DNA from 2 places in the Pseudomonas sp. Pdm06 genome. Region 2 is predicted to be linked to the other one. Evidence: predicted binding sites of a transcription regulator. Region 2 holds the regulator's gene; the other holds the start of a gene.
What was found. The regulator sigma-54, encoded in region 2, starts transcription at its own class of promoters, with help from an activator protein. The targets are predictions, from matches to a motif close to ANTGGCATNNANNTTGCTNT.
Positions count from the first base shown of each region.

Region 1: flgB (flagellar basal body rod protein FlgB) is a predicted target of sigma-54. The motif match lies at 3,746-3,765, and genes of this name have one in related genera.

Region 1 covers NZ_JACVAH010000005.1:277,236-284,608, reverse strand. Annotated here, with positions in the region: gene IB266_RS11315 (type I secretion system permease/ATPase) at 1-576, opposite strand, end outside; gene flgE (flagellar hook protein FlgE) at 785-2,083, opposite strand; gene flgD (flagellar hook assembly protein FlgD) at 2,112-2,834, opposite strand; gene flgC (flagellar basal body rod protein FlgC) at 2,850-3,293, opposite strand; gene flgB (flagellar basal body rod protein FlgB) at 3,297-3,704, opposite strand; gene cheR (protein-glutamate O-methyltransferase CheR) at 4,061-4,888, opposite strand; gene IB266_RS11285 (chemotaxis protein CheV) at 4,947-5,873, opposite strand; gene flgA (flagellar basal body P-ring formation chaperone FlgA) at 5,952-6,716, shown strand; gene flgM (flagellar biosynthesis anti-sigma factor FlgM) at 6,889-7,206, shown strand; gene IB266_RS11270 (flagella synthesis protein FlgN) at 7,254-7,373, shown strand, end outside.
Region 2 covers NZ_JACVAH010000007.1:61,573-68,945, reverse strand. Annotated here, with positions in the region: gene IB266_RS13315 (KdsC family phosphatase) at 1-390, shown strand, start outside; gene lptC (LPS export ABC transporter periplasmic protein LptC) at 398-967, shown strand; gene lptA (lipopolysaccharide transport periplasmic protein LptA) at 954-1,499, shown strand; gene lptB (LPS export ABC transporter ATP-binding protein) at 1,499-2,224, shown strand; gene IB266_RS13295 (RNA polymerase factor sigma-54) at 2,389-3,882, shown strand; gene hpf (ribosome hibernation-promoting factor, HPF/YfiA family) at 3,959-4,267, shown strand; gene ptsN (PTS IIA-like nitrogen regulatory protein PtsN) at 4,280-4,744, shown strand; gene rapZ (RNase adapter RapZ) at 4,747-5,604, shown strand; gene IB266_RS13275 (HPr family phosphocarrier protein) at 5,620-5,895, shown strand; gene IB266_RS13270 (ZIP family metal transporter) at 6,100-6,990, opposite strand; gene IB266_RS13265 (superoxide dismutase) at 7,010-7,373, opposite strand, start outside.

The DNA.
Region 1 (7,373 bases), on a different contig from region 2:
CGCCTCGGCTGACGCCTGCATCAATTTGCGGGTTTGCCGGTCAGTGGTCACGGTCAGCGCGATGAGGATGACCATCAGGCCGGCGGCTAAAAGACCGAACAACGGGTGAATGTAAAAGCAGACCGCGAGGTAAACCGGCATCCAGGGCAAATCGAAAAATGCCACCAGCCCCGGACCGCCTATGAAGTTCCGGATCTGGTCCAGTTCCTGGGCCGGTTTCAGGGCATCGCCAGTAATGGGCGTTTTCAGCGACGCACCGGCAATCACATTGAACACCTTGGTGGACAGCGCCAGATCCAGCGAAGAAGCGATTCGCACCATGACCCGGGAACGAATGACATCCAGCAGGCCCGAAAGCGCATAGACCCCCAGCGCCAGCAAGCCCAGCGCCACCAATGTCGGCACGCTCTGGCTGGGAATCACCCGGTCATACACTTCCAACATGAACACCGGGCCGATCAGCGCCAGAATATTGATCACACCGGAAAACAGGGCAGCGCCGAGCAGCCCCCGACGCAGTAGCAATTTCAATGAAGGCGCGACGACAGGCGCACTGACCGCGTTATGAGGTTTCAACTGGTATCCGTCCCTTGGTTCTTCGTGACATCCCTGTCGTCAGTCAATACAGGCTTGATGACAGTCGTATGGAAACTTGACGCTCTTTGAGCGATTTGGACTGAAGTGCAAATTCCGCACCAGCTACCCGACAAACGGTCATCCGTTCAAAACTCACCCATAAAAAAACCGACGCCCAAGACGTCGGTTTTTTTGCAACAGCCAGCTATCAGGCCATCTGAATGATGGTCTGCATGATGGTGCTCTGGGTGGAGATAGTCTTGGCGTTCGCCTGGTAGTTGCTCTGGGCCTTGATCAGCTCGACCAGTTCGTTGGTCAGGTTGACGTTGGACTCTTCCAGGGAGTTGGAGACGATCGAACCCAGGGTGCCGGTTTCCGGGGCATCGTAGCCCGGGATGCCCGACGCGAAGGTTTCTTTCCAGCTGGTGCCGCCTACCGGCTGCAGACCTTGCTCGTTGGTGAAGCTGGCGAGCGCGAGCTGGCCGATCGGCTTGGTCTGGTTGTTGCTGAAGTTGGCCAGCAACACACCGCTGCCGTCGATGGTCAGGTTGGTAATCTGGCCGGTGGCGTAGCCGTTCTGGGCTGGAATCGAGCGGGCGGTGTCGGCGTTGAATTGGGTGGTATTGCCCATGGAAATCGTGATGGTTGGCGCACTCGCGGCGCCGTTGGCGGCCCATACGCCGTTGGTCACGGTGCCGGGAACCCAGCCGGTCAGTACCAGATCACTATTGACCGTCGCTGGCGGAGTGGTGACCGTGGTCAACTTGCCGTTCGAATCGAAGTTCATGGTCGAAGGGATCGGCGCAGTCGCACCGGTCGTGGTCGGCAAGGTGCCGTTCAGGTTACGACCATCGATCAAGGTATAGACGTTCCAGGTGTTGCCGGCAGTCTTGACCATGTACTGGTCCATGGAATGCTGGTTGCCCTGGGTGTCGTAGACCGGAGTGGTGAACTGCTTGGTGAACGTAGCGGTGTCGTTCGGATTGAACGCCGCAGTGATCGCCGTCGCTGTCGAGTTCAGGTTGATCGTCGACGAAACCAAGCTGGTGGCATTCGGCGGCAGGTTCGAGGTGTCGATGCGCAGGTCGGTCAGGATACCGTTCTGGATCTTGCCGTTGGCGTCCACACCATAACCCTGCAGGCGCGCAGTACCATCGCTGTTGGTGATGAAACCTTCCTTGTCGGTCTTGAACGTACCGGCACGGGTGTAGCTCAGGGAGCCGTCGTTGCTCAAGACAAAGAAGCCCTGGCCCTGGATGCCCATGTCCAGCACGTTGCCGGTATTGTTCACGTCACCCTGGCCGAACTGTTGGGACACGTTGGCCAGGCGCACGCCGTTACCGACGGTCTTGCTGCCCGAACCCAGCTTGGTGGCCGAGTAGACGTCTTCGAATTCCGCGCGAGACGATTTGAAACCGGTGGTCGCCACGTTGGCGATGTTGTTGCCGGTCACGTCCAGCTGTTTGTTGGCTGCATAGAGACCGCTAAGGCCGATGTTAAAAGACATGTTGACTCCTTTTGCCGGTTAGTCGGCTCTACATACCAATAGTTTGTACTTTGGACAGGGCAATGCTGCCCAGCCCGGCCAGGTTGAGCATCAACTCGCCGCCCGTCTGGCTGATGGTCACGCTGCTGACCGTGGCCGGCAGGTTGGTGATCAGCGACGTGGCCTTGCCGTCGATGGTGGTCGAAGCGGCGAAGGTGTAAGTGCCCGATTCAACGACCGTGCCCGCATCGTTCTTGCCATCCCAGATGAAGGCCGAGTTGCCGGCGTTCTGGCTGCCCAGGTCGATGGTGCGAACGGTCTTGCCGTCCTTGTCCACGATCTTGACGGCGACGGAGGAAACCGATGCCGGTACCACCACCGTACCGTTGAGGCTCTTGGAGGTATCGACCACAGCCTTGTCACCTGGGGCAATGACCGAGCGGCCCACCAGCGACGAGGCCTGCAGGGCCTGGGACGAGTTGTAGTTGCCGGCGATGCCGCTCACCGTCTCGTTGAGGGTGGTGATGCCTTCCAGGCTGCTGAACTGCGCCAACTGGGCAACGAACTCACCGTTGTCCTGTGGCTCCAGCGGGTTCTGGTTTTTCAGCTGGGTAACGAGCAGTTGCAGGAACGCATCCTTGCCCAGTTCCTTCTTGCCGGTCGCCGCACCTGTCACTGCCCCGAGGGTATCGGAGGTGTTGTTGGTCTTGACCGAGGAGTTGGCCAGAATCTCGTTGAGGCTCAAACCGCTTGTAGTGTTGGTAACGCTCATGTGACTCGCCCCTTATCACTGACCGAGGGTCAGGACCTTCTGCATCATGGCTTTGGCGGTGTTCATCATTTCGGCGTTGGTCTGGAACGAACGACTGGCGGAAATCATGTCGGCCATTTCTTCGACGACGTTGACGTTCGGGTAGTAGACATACCCCTTGGCGTCCGCGGCCGGATGGTTTGGCTCATAACGTGCTTCGAGGTTGCTCTGGTCCTCGACCACGCCAAGCACCTGTACGCCTTGCCCGGCCGCTTCCTGATCCTGGAACAGCGAGTCGCTGCCACCGGACTGGCCGCCCTGGAACATGGTGGCGAATACCGGGTGGCGGGCGCGATAGGTCTGGTCGATGCTCGACGAAACGGTCTCGGCGTTGGCGATGTTACTGGCGACGGTGTTCAGGCGAGTGGTCTGGGCACTCATGGCACTGCCGGCAATGTTGAATACGCTAGCAATCGACATGGCTTACTCTCCGCGCAGGGCCGATATCAGCCCTTTGAACTTACTGTTGAGCAGGGTGAAGCTGGCCTGGAAGTTCACGGAGTTTTCCGCGTAGTTGGACTGTTCCAGTTGAGCGTCCACGGTGTTCTGGTCGATCGACGGTTGCATCGGCGTGCGGTACATCAGCGACTCGTCGCCATTACCCAGGCCTTCGGCTTCGATATGACGGTTGTTGGTCATGTTCAAGGCGAAGTGGCCGTTCTTGGCCTTGTCGTTCTGCTCGGCGAGCACCTTGGAAAAGTCCAGGTCCCGCGCCTTGTAGTTCGGGGTGTCGGCGTTGGCGATGTTATTAGCCAGGACTTCGGCACGCTGGGCGCGGAAGCTCAGGGCCTGTTCGTGGATACCGAGCGCTTTATCGAAGCTGATGCTCATGTCGGAAACCTTTGGGTGACCAGAATGTACGTACGACGGCTAAAGCAAGCGCCGTGCCATTTCCAAAAAGCCCATAAACCGGGGCTTTGCGGGCACCGGCAAAGCGGCAATGCCAGAAAAGCGGCAACGAGTTTCCGCTTACCTGCCGCTTTTCTGCCGCTTCTCAAGGGCAACGGCACTCAAACTGTGGGAGCGGGCTTGCTCGCGAATGCGGTGTGACAGTGACATTTATTTCGACTGACACACCGCATTCGCGAGCAAGCCCGCTCCCACAGGGATAATGGAGGGGGAAGCAGGATGGAATAAAAAAAAACGGGAGACCTGAGGGCTCCCGTTTTTTTGACAACACCCGCGAATCACTTCGCCTGGTAGATGATCCCCGGGCTGCACTGGACCATCTGGTAATGATCCGGCAACCCGTTCAACGCCTCGGAGGCGCCAAGGAACAGGTAGCCGCCCGGCTTGAGGGTGCTGTGGATACGCAGCAGGATGTCTTTCTTCACTTCGGCGGAGAAGTAGATCAGCACGTTGCGGCAAAACACGATGTCGAACTTGCCCAGGCTGGCGTAGCTGTCCAGCAGGTTGAACGAGCGAAACTCCACCCGGCTCTTGATCGGTGCCTTGACCACCCACTTGCCCGGCCCTTTCGGGTCGAAGTAGCGTTGCAGGCGGTCCGGCGACAAACCACGGCCGATGGCCAGGCTGTCGTACTCGCCAGTCTTGCAGTTATTGAGCATGGTCCCGGACAGGTCGGTGGCGACGATCTGCACGCCGCCTTTCAACTGGCCCAGGTTGGAGCGCTCGAACTCATCGATGGACATCGACAGCGAATAGGGTTCCTGCCCCGACGAACAGGCCGCCGACCAGATCCGCAGGCGCTGGCCCGGGCTGGCCTTGATGGCAGCCGGCAGCACTTTGTTCTTCAGCACCTCGAACGGATAGGTGTCCCGAAACCACAGGGTTTCGTTGGTGGTCATGGCGTCCACCACCATCTCGCGCAAGCCGCTGCGCGGTTGGGTCTGGATACGCTGCACAAGCTCGCCCAATGACTTGAGGCCCTGTTGCTCCATCAATTTATTGAGACGGCTCGACACCAGGTATTGCTTGTTTTCACCAAGCAAGATGCCACAGGCTTTTTCCAGGAAGACCCGGAACTGTTCGAAATCCAAATTACCCGTAGACAAGATACCGCCTCTTTCATCGTGTTGACTTGCCGGGCGCACAACGCGCCCGACCTTTACTTTATTCTGCTGCCTTGATCCGATCGACCACCCGGGACGCCAGGTCATCGGGACGGAATTTCGCCAGGAAATCGTCGGCACCGACCTTCTTGACCATCGCCTGGTTGAAAACCCCGGACAACGAAGTATGCAAGATGATGTGCAGTTTTTGCATGCGCGGATCGCTGCGAATTTCCGAGGTCAGGGTGTACCCGTCCATCTCCGGCATCTCGATGTCGGAGATCATCATCAGGAACTCCTCTTCGGGCTTCTTGCCCTCGTCGACCAGCGCACGCAGATAATCCAGCGCCTGCCGCCCATCGTTCAACGCCACCACTTCCACCCCGACCGTTTGCAGGCAACGGGTCACCTGCTTACGCGCCACCGACGAATCATCGACGGTCAGCACCCGCAGCGAAATCGCCTTGTGCTGGGTCTCGGCGTCCACCACACCCGCAGAAATCGCTTCCGGCGTGGGCGCCACTTCGGCGAGGATCTTCTCCACGTCGATGATTTCCACCAACTGATTATCGACCCGGGTCACAGCCGTCAGGTAGTGATCGCGGCCGGTGCCCTTGGGCGGCGGATGGATCTCTTCCCAGTTCATGTTGACGATGCGCTCCACCGAACGCACCAGGAACCCCTGGGTCTTGGTGTTGTACTCGGTGATGATCACGAACGGATTGCTCTGGTCCAGCAACCGACCGGAACCGGTCGCCATCGCCAGGTCGAGAATCGGGATGGTCGCACCCCGGATATTGGCCACACCGCACACGACGGGGCTGGACTTGGGCATCAGGGTCAGCTTGGGGCATTGCAGCACCTCGCGGACCTTGAATACGTTGATCCCGTACATCTGTTGGCCGTCGAGACGGAACAACAACAGCTCCAGGCGATTCTGACCGACCAGCTGAGTGCGCTGGTTCACCGAATCCATTACTCCCGCCATGCCCTGACTCCTACCTAACGCTAATGTGCCCGACGCGCATTCATCACTAAACGGCACGGGGCTTGCTATTGAACCGGCATGAACGCACAAACGACATTTTCTCGACGCCTGACCACTCACTGCCGCCACTGGCTCGGTGCACTGCTGGCTGTCTGCCTGTGCACTTCGGGCGGTCCTGCCCTTGCGGCGGCTCCGGTTACCTTGCCTGATCTCCTTATCGGCGTCACTCAGGGCTTTCTTGAATTCACCGTAGAAGACTACCTGGCAACCAGTCAAACCGAAGGTCGTTACGAAATCGAAGTCAACCAGCTCGACCCGCGCCTGCGCATGCCCATGTGTGACAAGGAATTGACTGCTTCGCTGGAGAGCCCGGCCCGGCCCCTGGGCCGCGTCACGGTGAAGGTTCGCTGCGACAGCGCCGCGCCCTGGACGGTGTTCGTGCCCGCTCAAGTGCGCCTGTTCCGGGAAATTGTCACCACCACGCGTCCACTCAAGCGGGCCGGCATCGTCGAGCCCCAGGACGTGATGTTGCGCGAACGGGACATCAGCCAGATCACCCAGGGCTTCCTGACCTCTGTCGATCAGGCCATCGGGCAGAAACTTGTCCGACCAATGGTCGCCGATCAGGTCGTGACGCTGGTGCACCTGGAACAGGCCGAGGTGGTCCGCAAGGGCGACCAGGTGGTCATCACCGCCCGCAGCGGCTCACTGGCCGTGCGGATGCCCGGCGAGGCCCTGTCCAACGGCGGCATGCGTGAACAGATACGGGTAAAAAACCTCAACTCACAACGCGTCATCAAGGCGCAAGTGATGGCTCCAGGCCAAGTGGAAGTGGCGATGTAATGACCCGATAGAGGAGGTAGAAAGCTGGCGCTTGATCCCGGTGTTCCCTAGACTGTGCCTTACGCCAAGGCAAGCGCAGACGTGCGCACGTTCATTGAATAAATGAGCCTAAAGTTTTTTTGGGGATGGCCGAAAACATGGCAAGCGTCCAAATACCCAGAGGTTTTTTACCATGGTCATCGATTTCAATCGTTTAAACAGCTCTTCACCGCTGACAGGCACTACGCGTACCAGCGCCGCCAAGGAAACCGTCGAATCCGACAAATCCGCACCGGTGTCCACGCCAGCCGAAAAGGTCAGCAACGGGGAGTCGGTACACCTCAGCAATGAGGCTCAGCAGTTGCAGAAGCTCACTGACAAGCTGCGCGATCAACCTGTCGTCGACAACGCCCGCGTGGCCGAGTTGAAAGCAGCCATCGCCGATGGCAGCTACAAAGTCGACAGCAACCGCGTAGCCAGCAAACTGCTCAACTTCGAAGCCCAGCGCTAGGCCGCCGCCTGCGCCAGGCTTTTGGACGCTAAGACCCAAGGCCAGCCATGCACGACACTCATTTGTTGCAACTGATCATCGACGACTTCGTTCCAGCGCAACAATTGCTGGAGTTATTGCAGGCCGAATCCGTGGCCCTGCACGGTCGTGACATGCCTTTGCTGGAA
Region 2 (7,373 bases):
CAAGGCATCAAGATGTTGATGGCCGCCGGCGTACAGACGGCTATCATCAGCGGCCGCAAGACCCCGGTGGTCGAACGGCGTGCGAAGAACCTCGGCATCCCGCACCTTTACCAGGGGCGCGAAGACAAACTGGTGGTGCTGGACGAGCTTCTGGGTCAACTCAACCTAAGCTATGAACAGGTGGCCTACCTCGGTGACGACCTGCCAGACCTGCCGGTGATTCGCCGGGTCGGCCTGGGCATGGCGGTCGCCAACGCGGCCAGCTTCGTGCGCGAGCATGCCCACGGCATCACCACGGCGCGAGGCGGCGAAGGTGCTGCCCGCGAATTCTGTGAACTGATCCTGCGCGCCCAGGGCCGCCTCGAAGCGGCCAACGCCGCGTACCTGTGAGCCATTTATGCTGAGCAAAAAGATTCGCACCATTGTGGTGTTTGCCTGTATCGCAGCGATTTTCGCCGCGGTGGGCTATTGGAACATCAGCCCGGAACGGTTTCTCGACCAGCCTGCGGCCCAGGTCGAGGAACGGATCGACTGGTACGCGACCAACACCCATACCCTGCAGTACCTGCCCGACGGCAAAGTGCAATATGAGATGACGTCCGACAAGGTTGACCACGTAAAGGCCACTGACATTACGCTGGTCACCAAGCCGGACCTGAACATGTTCCGCGGCACCGAATTCCCGTGGCACGTGCAGAGCGAGCACGCCGAAGTCAATTCCGGCGGCACCGAAGTGGAGCTGATCGACTCGGTACGCGTCGCCCGAACCGACGAGAAAAACCGCACGACCATCATCACCAGCACACGCATGACCGTGTTCCCACAGCAAGAATATGCGCAGACCGAGCAACCCGTTAGAATCGACGGCGCCGGGGGTGTATCGACCGGCACGGGAATGAAAGCGTATTTGAAGGAAAGCAGGATACACCTGCTATCGAACGTAAGAGGACAGTATGAAGCTCGCTAAAACCCTCCCTATTTTGCTCAGTCTGGGCGCAGCACTGGGAAGCGCGAGCGCCTGGGCTCTTCCCAACGACCGCGACCAGCCTATCCGCATCCAGGCCGACGACGCCCAACTCGACGACAAGAATGGCGTCGCCACCTATAAAGGTGATGTGATCATCACCCAGGGTTCGATGAAGGTCACCGGCAACACCGTGACCATCACCCGTACCCCGGCCGGCGATATCGATGTAGTGACCTCGGTGGGCAACCTGGCCTATTTCGAGCAGATGCAAACCGCGGGCGACACCAAGCCGGTACAGGGCTACGGGGTCACCATCCAATACCACGCCTCCCAGGATCGCGTGGTCCTGATCGACCGTGCCAAGGTCGTCGACAAGGACAACAACGTCACCCAGGGCGAGAAAATCGTCTACGACACCGTCAAGAAACTGGCCAGCGCCGGCCGTGCCACCGGCAGCAAGGTGACCGAGCAGCGTCCGCGGATCGATATGGTGATCCAGCCTAAAAAGAAAACCGAGCAAAAGGCCCAGTAATGGCAACTCTGAAAGCTCAGCACTTGGCCAAGAGCTACAAGAGCCGGCAAGTCGTGCGTGATGTCAGCCTGTCCATCGACAGCGGCCAGATCGTCGGCCTGCTCGGCCCCAATGGCGCGGGCAAGACCACCTGCTTCTATATGATCGTCGGCCTGGTCCAGGCCGATCAGGGTCGCGTACTGATCGACGACCTGGATGTCAGCCACCAGCCGATGCATGGCCGGGCGAAGGCCGGCATCGGCTATTTGCCGCAAGAAGCGTCGATCTTCCGCAAACTGTCGGTTGCCGACAACATCATGGCGATCCTCGAGACCCGTAAGGAGCTCGACAAGGCCGGCCGTCGCCAGGAGCTGGAAAGCCTGCTGCAGGAATTCCACATCAACCACATTCGCGACAACCTGGGCATGAGCCTGTCGGGTGGCGAACGGCGCCGTGTGGAAATTGCCCGCGCCCTGGCCACCGCACCGAAGTTCATCCTGCTCGACGAACCGTTCGCCGGCGTGGACCCGATCTCGGTGGGCGACATCAAGCAGATCATCCATCACCTCAAGGCCAAGGGCATCGGCGTGCTGATCACCGACCACAACGTGCGCGAGACCCTGGATATCTGCGAAACCGCCTACATTGTCAATGACGGCCAATTGATCGCCGAAGGTGACTCCGCCGCGATCCTGGCCAACGACCTGGTCAAGGAAGTGTACCTGGGCCATGAGTTCCGCCTGTAAGCACACGTGTCTGGCGAATTGCCCGGGCGTCGTTTAATTTTATTATGGCGACGCTCTAGGCAAACACTTCGGTTTCAGGCATATAATTTGCTTAAGTTTGGCGCTCCGGCGCCCTGTAGTGGATGGCGCATGTGCGCCGGCGAATAAGGTGTTAAGCCCCTGCCATGAAACCATCGCTAGTCTTGAGAATGGGCCAGCAGCTGACGATGACACCGCAGCTGCAACAGGCCATCCGCCTGCTCCAATTGTCGACCCTGGACCTGCAACAGGAAATCCAGGAGGCCCTGGAGTCCAATCCGATGCTCGAACGCCAGGAAGAAGGCGACGACTTCGATAACACCGACCCGCTGGCCGACAACGTCGAGCAGAAGACCAATACCGAGATCCCGGAACCGTCCTACCAGGAAACCGCCCCGACGGTGGATAACCTCGAGGATGGCGAATGGAACGAGCGCATCCCCAACGAGCTGCCCGTGGACACGGCCTGGGAAGACGTCTACCAGACCAGCGCCAGCAACCTGCCCAGCAGCGATGACGACGAGTGGGACTTCACCACCCGCACCTCGGCCGGCGAAAGCCTGCAAAGCCACCTGCTGTGGCAACTGAACCTGGCGCCGATGTCCGACACCGATCGCTTGATCGCGGTCACCCTGATCGACTGCATCAACAACCAGGGCTACCTGGACGAGACCCTCGAAGAGATCCTCGAAGCCTTCGACCCCGAACTCGACATCGAGCTGGACGAGATCGAAGCCGTCCTCCATCGCATCCAGCAATTCGAACCGGCCGGCATCGGCGCCCGCAACCTGGGCGAGTGCCTGCTGCTGCAACTGCGCCAGTTGTCTGCCAAGACGCCATGGCTGGCCGAAGCCAAGCGATTGGTCACCGATTACATCGACCTGCTGGGCGGTCGCGACTACAGCCAGTTGATGCGGCGCATGAAGCTCAAGGAAGATGAGCTGCGCCAGGTCATCGAGCTGGTACAGAGCCTCAACCCGCGCCCCGGCTCGCAGATCGAATCCACTGAACCTGAGTACGTGGTCCCCGATGTGATCGTGCGCAAGCACAACGATCGCTGGCTGGTGGAGCTCAACCAGGAGTCGGTGCCCAAGCTGCGGGTCAACGCCCAGTACGCCGGCTTCGTCAAGCGCGCCGACACCAGCGCCGACAACACCTTCATGCGCAACCAGTTGCAGGAGGCCCGCTGGTTCATCAAGAGCCTGCAGAGCCGCAACGAAACCCTGATGAAAGTGGCCACCCAGATCGTCGAGCATCAGCGCGGCTTCCTGGAGTACGGCGATGAGGCGATGAAACCGTTGGTCCTGCATGACATTGCCGAGGCAGTGGGCATGCACGAGTCGACGATTTCCCGGGTGACCACCCAGAAATTCATGCATACCCCCCGGGGCATCTATGAATTGAAATACTTTTTCTCCAGCCATGTCAGTACCTCCGAAGGCGGCGAATGCTCGTCCACGGCCATCCGCGCGATCATCAAAAAACTGGTGGCCGCGGAAAATCAGAAAAAGCCGTTGAGTGACAGCAAGATCGCTGGTTTACTGGAGGCACAAGGCATTCAGGTGGCCCGCCGTACCGTCGCCAAATACCGCGAATCCCTCGGGATCGCGCCTTCGAGCGAACGCAAGCGGTTGATGTAACAGGCCACGCCACAGCGTTCCAGTGGCAGGCATTTCTGCCTGCCGCTTTATGCACTGGCAACGAAGGAGAAGCTGTATGCAAGTCAACATCAGTGGACACCAACTGGAAGTGACCGAACCCCTGCGCACCTACATCGGCGAAAAACTCGACCGGTTGGAGAGGCATTTCGACAAGATCACCAACGTGCAAGTCACGATGAACGTCGAGAAGCTGCTGCAGAAAATCGAAGCCACGCTGCATATCCCCGGCGGAGAAGTGGTCGCCAACGCAGAGCACACAGACATGTATGCCGCGATTGACCTGCTGACCGACAAGCTGGATCGCCAACTCAAAAAGCATAAGGAAAAGACCCAGAGCCTCCTCCAGGGCGCGACCGGTCGTTAACCCCCCCAATCCATGATCCGACTAGAAACCATCCTGACCCCCGGCCGTTCCCTAGTGAACGCGCCGGGCGGCAGTAAAAAGAAAGCCCTCGAACAAACTGCCAACCTGATCCACCGCGAGGTACCGGATCTGGGAATGCAGGACGTCTTCGAGGCGCTGGTTGCCCGTGAAAAACTCGGTTCCACCGGTTTTGGCAACGGCATCGCCATTCCCCATTGCCGCCTCAAGGGTTGTACCGCGCCCATCAGCGCACTGTTGCACCTTGAAGCCCCCATAGATTTCGACGCCATCGACGGCGCCCCGGTCGACCTGCTGTTCGTATTGCTGGTTCCGGAAGCGGCGACCGATGCGCACCTCGAGCTGCTGCGCCAGATCGCCAGCATGCTGGACCGCAAGGAAGTGCGCGAAAAACTGCGCAGCGCGCCGAGTAACGAAGCTCTGTACCAGGTGGTCCTGGACGAGCAGAACGGTCATTAAACATGCGCATGATCATCGTCAGTGGCCGCTCCGGCTCCGGTAAAAGCACGGCCCTCAACGTGCTTGAGGACAGCGGCTACTATTGCATCGACAACCTCCCCGCCGGCCTGCTGCCGGAACTGGCCGAGCGCGCCCTGATCCACACCGAGCTGGCGCAGCCGCTGGTGGCGGTGTCCATCGATGCGCGCAACCTGCCGAGCCACCTGTCGCGCTTTCCCGAACTGCTCGAGGAAGTGCGCAGCCGGCATATTCAATGCGATGTGTTGTACCTGGATGCCGATGAGGAGACGCTGCTCAAGCGTTTTTCCGAAACCCGCCGGCGTCACCCGTTGAGCAACGCCAACCGCTCCCTGGCCGAAGCCATCGAGGATGAAAGCCAGCTGTTGGGGCCGATCGCCGACCTGGCGGACCTGAAGGTCAACACCACGCACCTGAACCTGTATCAGTTGCGCGACACGATCAAGCTGCGCCTGCTGAACCAACCGGAGCCGGGCACGGCGTTCCTGGTGGAGTCGTTCGGCTTCAAGCGTGGCATGCCGGTAGACGCCGACCTGGTGTTCGATGTGCGTTGCCTGCCCAACCCTTATTGGAAACCGGAACTGCGCGAGCAGTCCGGGCTCGATCAGCCGGTGATCGACTACCTGGCCGCACAGCCGGACGTCGAGGAAATGTACCAGGACATCTCCAGCTACCTGCTCAAATGGCTACCCCGCTTTGCCGCGAGCAATCGCGCCTATGTCACGATCGCCATCGGCTGTACCGGCGGTCACCACCGCTCCGTCTACCTGACCGAACGCCTGGGTCAGCTCCTGCAACAATCCCTGAAGAATGTCCAGGTTCGCCACCGCGACCTCAGCTAAAGGATTCACACCGCGATGCCTGCTCAGGAAATTGAAATCATCAACAAGCTGGGTTTGCATGCCCGAGCGTCGGCCAAGTTTGTCGGAGTCGCGGGACAGTTCAAGGACACCACCATCAGGGTCGGCCGCACGCCGGAGTCCACGGTCGACGGCAAAAGCATCATGGCAATGATGATGCTCGCCGCCGGCAAGGGCACCAAGATCCACCTGAGCACTGAAGGGGATCAGGCGCAGGAAGCGATGAATGCCTTGGTAGACCTGATCAACCGATACTTCGACGAAGGCGAATAACGGCCCAAGCCAGGCGAGCTTGTTGGGTTGACAGAGCTGGCTTTTGTGGCGAGGGAGCTTGCTCCCGCTCGACTGCGAAGCAGTCGTAAACCGCCATACGCCGCATCGCCGTGATGAAACAAGGGGCTGCTTCGCAGCCCAACGGGAGCAAGCTCCCTCGCCACAAAAGCCCCTTGCCACAAGCCCACTCCCCGCAGACCTGCATCACGCCAACGCCGTATCCAGCACCATCATCAGGCAAAACCCCACCAACAACCCCAGGCTCGCCAGTTTCTCGTGACCATTGCGGCGGGATTCGGGAATGACCTCATGGGTCACCACCAGCAGCATCGCCCCAGCCGCCAACGCCAGGCCCAGGGGCAAGAGCATCTCGGCCAGGCTCACCAACCAGGCGCACAGCAGCGCGAACACGGGCTCGACCAGCCCTGACGCCGCGCCAATCAGAAACGCCCTGACCCGCGACATGCCCGCCGTGGCCAGCACCAGCGCGATCACCAGCCCTTCAGGGACATCCTGCAAGGCGATGCCCATCGCCAGGCTGTCGGCATCCGGCATGCCGCCGCCCGCCGACACGCCCACCGCCATGCCTTCTGGAATGTTGTGGGCGATGATGGCGAACACGAACAACCAGATCCGCGGCGCGATGATCGGGCGTCCCGGCGCCGCCACCAGCCTTTCGGGGCTGGCCGAGACCTTGCGGTCCACCAGGTACAGCCCGAACGCCCCCGACAGAATGCCAAAGCAGATAAGGCCGCTGGCCGCCCAAGGCGTGAATCCCAACTGCTCGGCCGCGGCAATGCCCGGCACGATCAGCGAAAACGCCGTGGCCGCGAGCATCACCCCGGCCCCGAAGCCCAGCAGCGAATCGCTCACGGCCTGGGGCATGCGCCGGATGACCAGCACCGGCACAGCCCCCAGCGCGGTGCCCAAGGCACAAAGTCCGCCGCCCTGAAGGGCTCGCAGCAACCTGGGCTCCAGGTCCAGCCACGCCAGGCCCTGGGCCGCCAACAACGTCATCCCGGCCAACAGCAGCAATGACCCCAAGGCATAGCGGAACATCCGTCCGCTTCCAATCGCCAGTGTTTGAGTATCCATAATCAGCCTTGGAGGGTGTTCACGAAGGACTCGACGCCAGCGCCGCCTGATAGCGTCGGGCGACTTCAGGCCAATTGATCACGTTGTAGAAGGCGCTGATGTATTCCGGACGACGGTTCTGGTAACGCAGGTAATAGGCATGCTCCCAGACGTCCAGGCCAAGAATCGGCGTGTTGCCATTCATCAGCGGACTGTCCTGGTTGCCGCTGCTTTCCACCACCAGGGTCTTTTGCGGGGTCACGCTCAACCAGGCCCAGCCGCTGCCGAAACGGGTCAGTGCCGCTTTGGTGAACGCTTCCTTGAAACGCTCGATGCCGCCCAGTTGCGCATCGATCGCCGCCGCCAGGGCGCCCTCGGGCAGGCCGCCGCCCTGGGGCGTCATC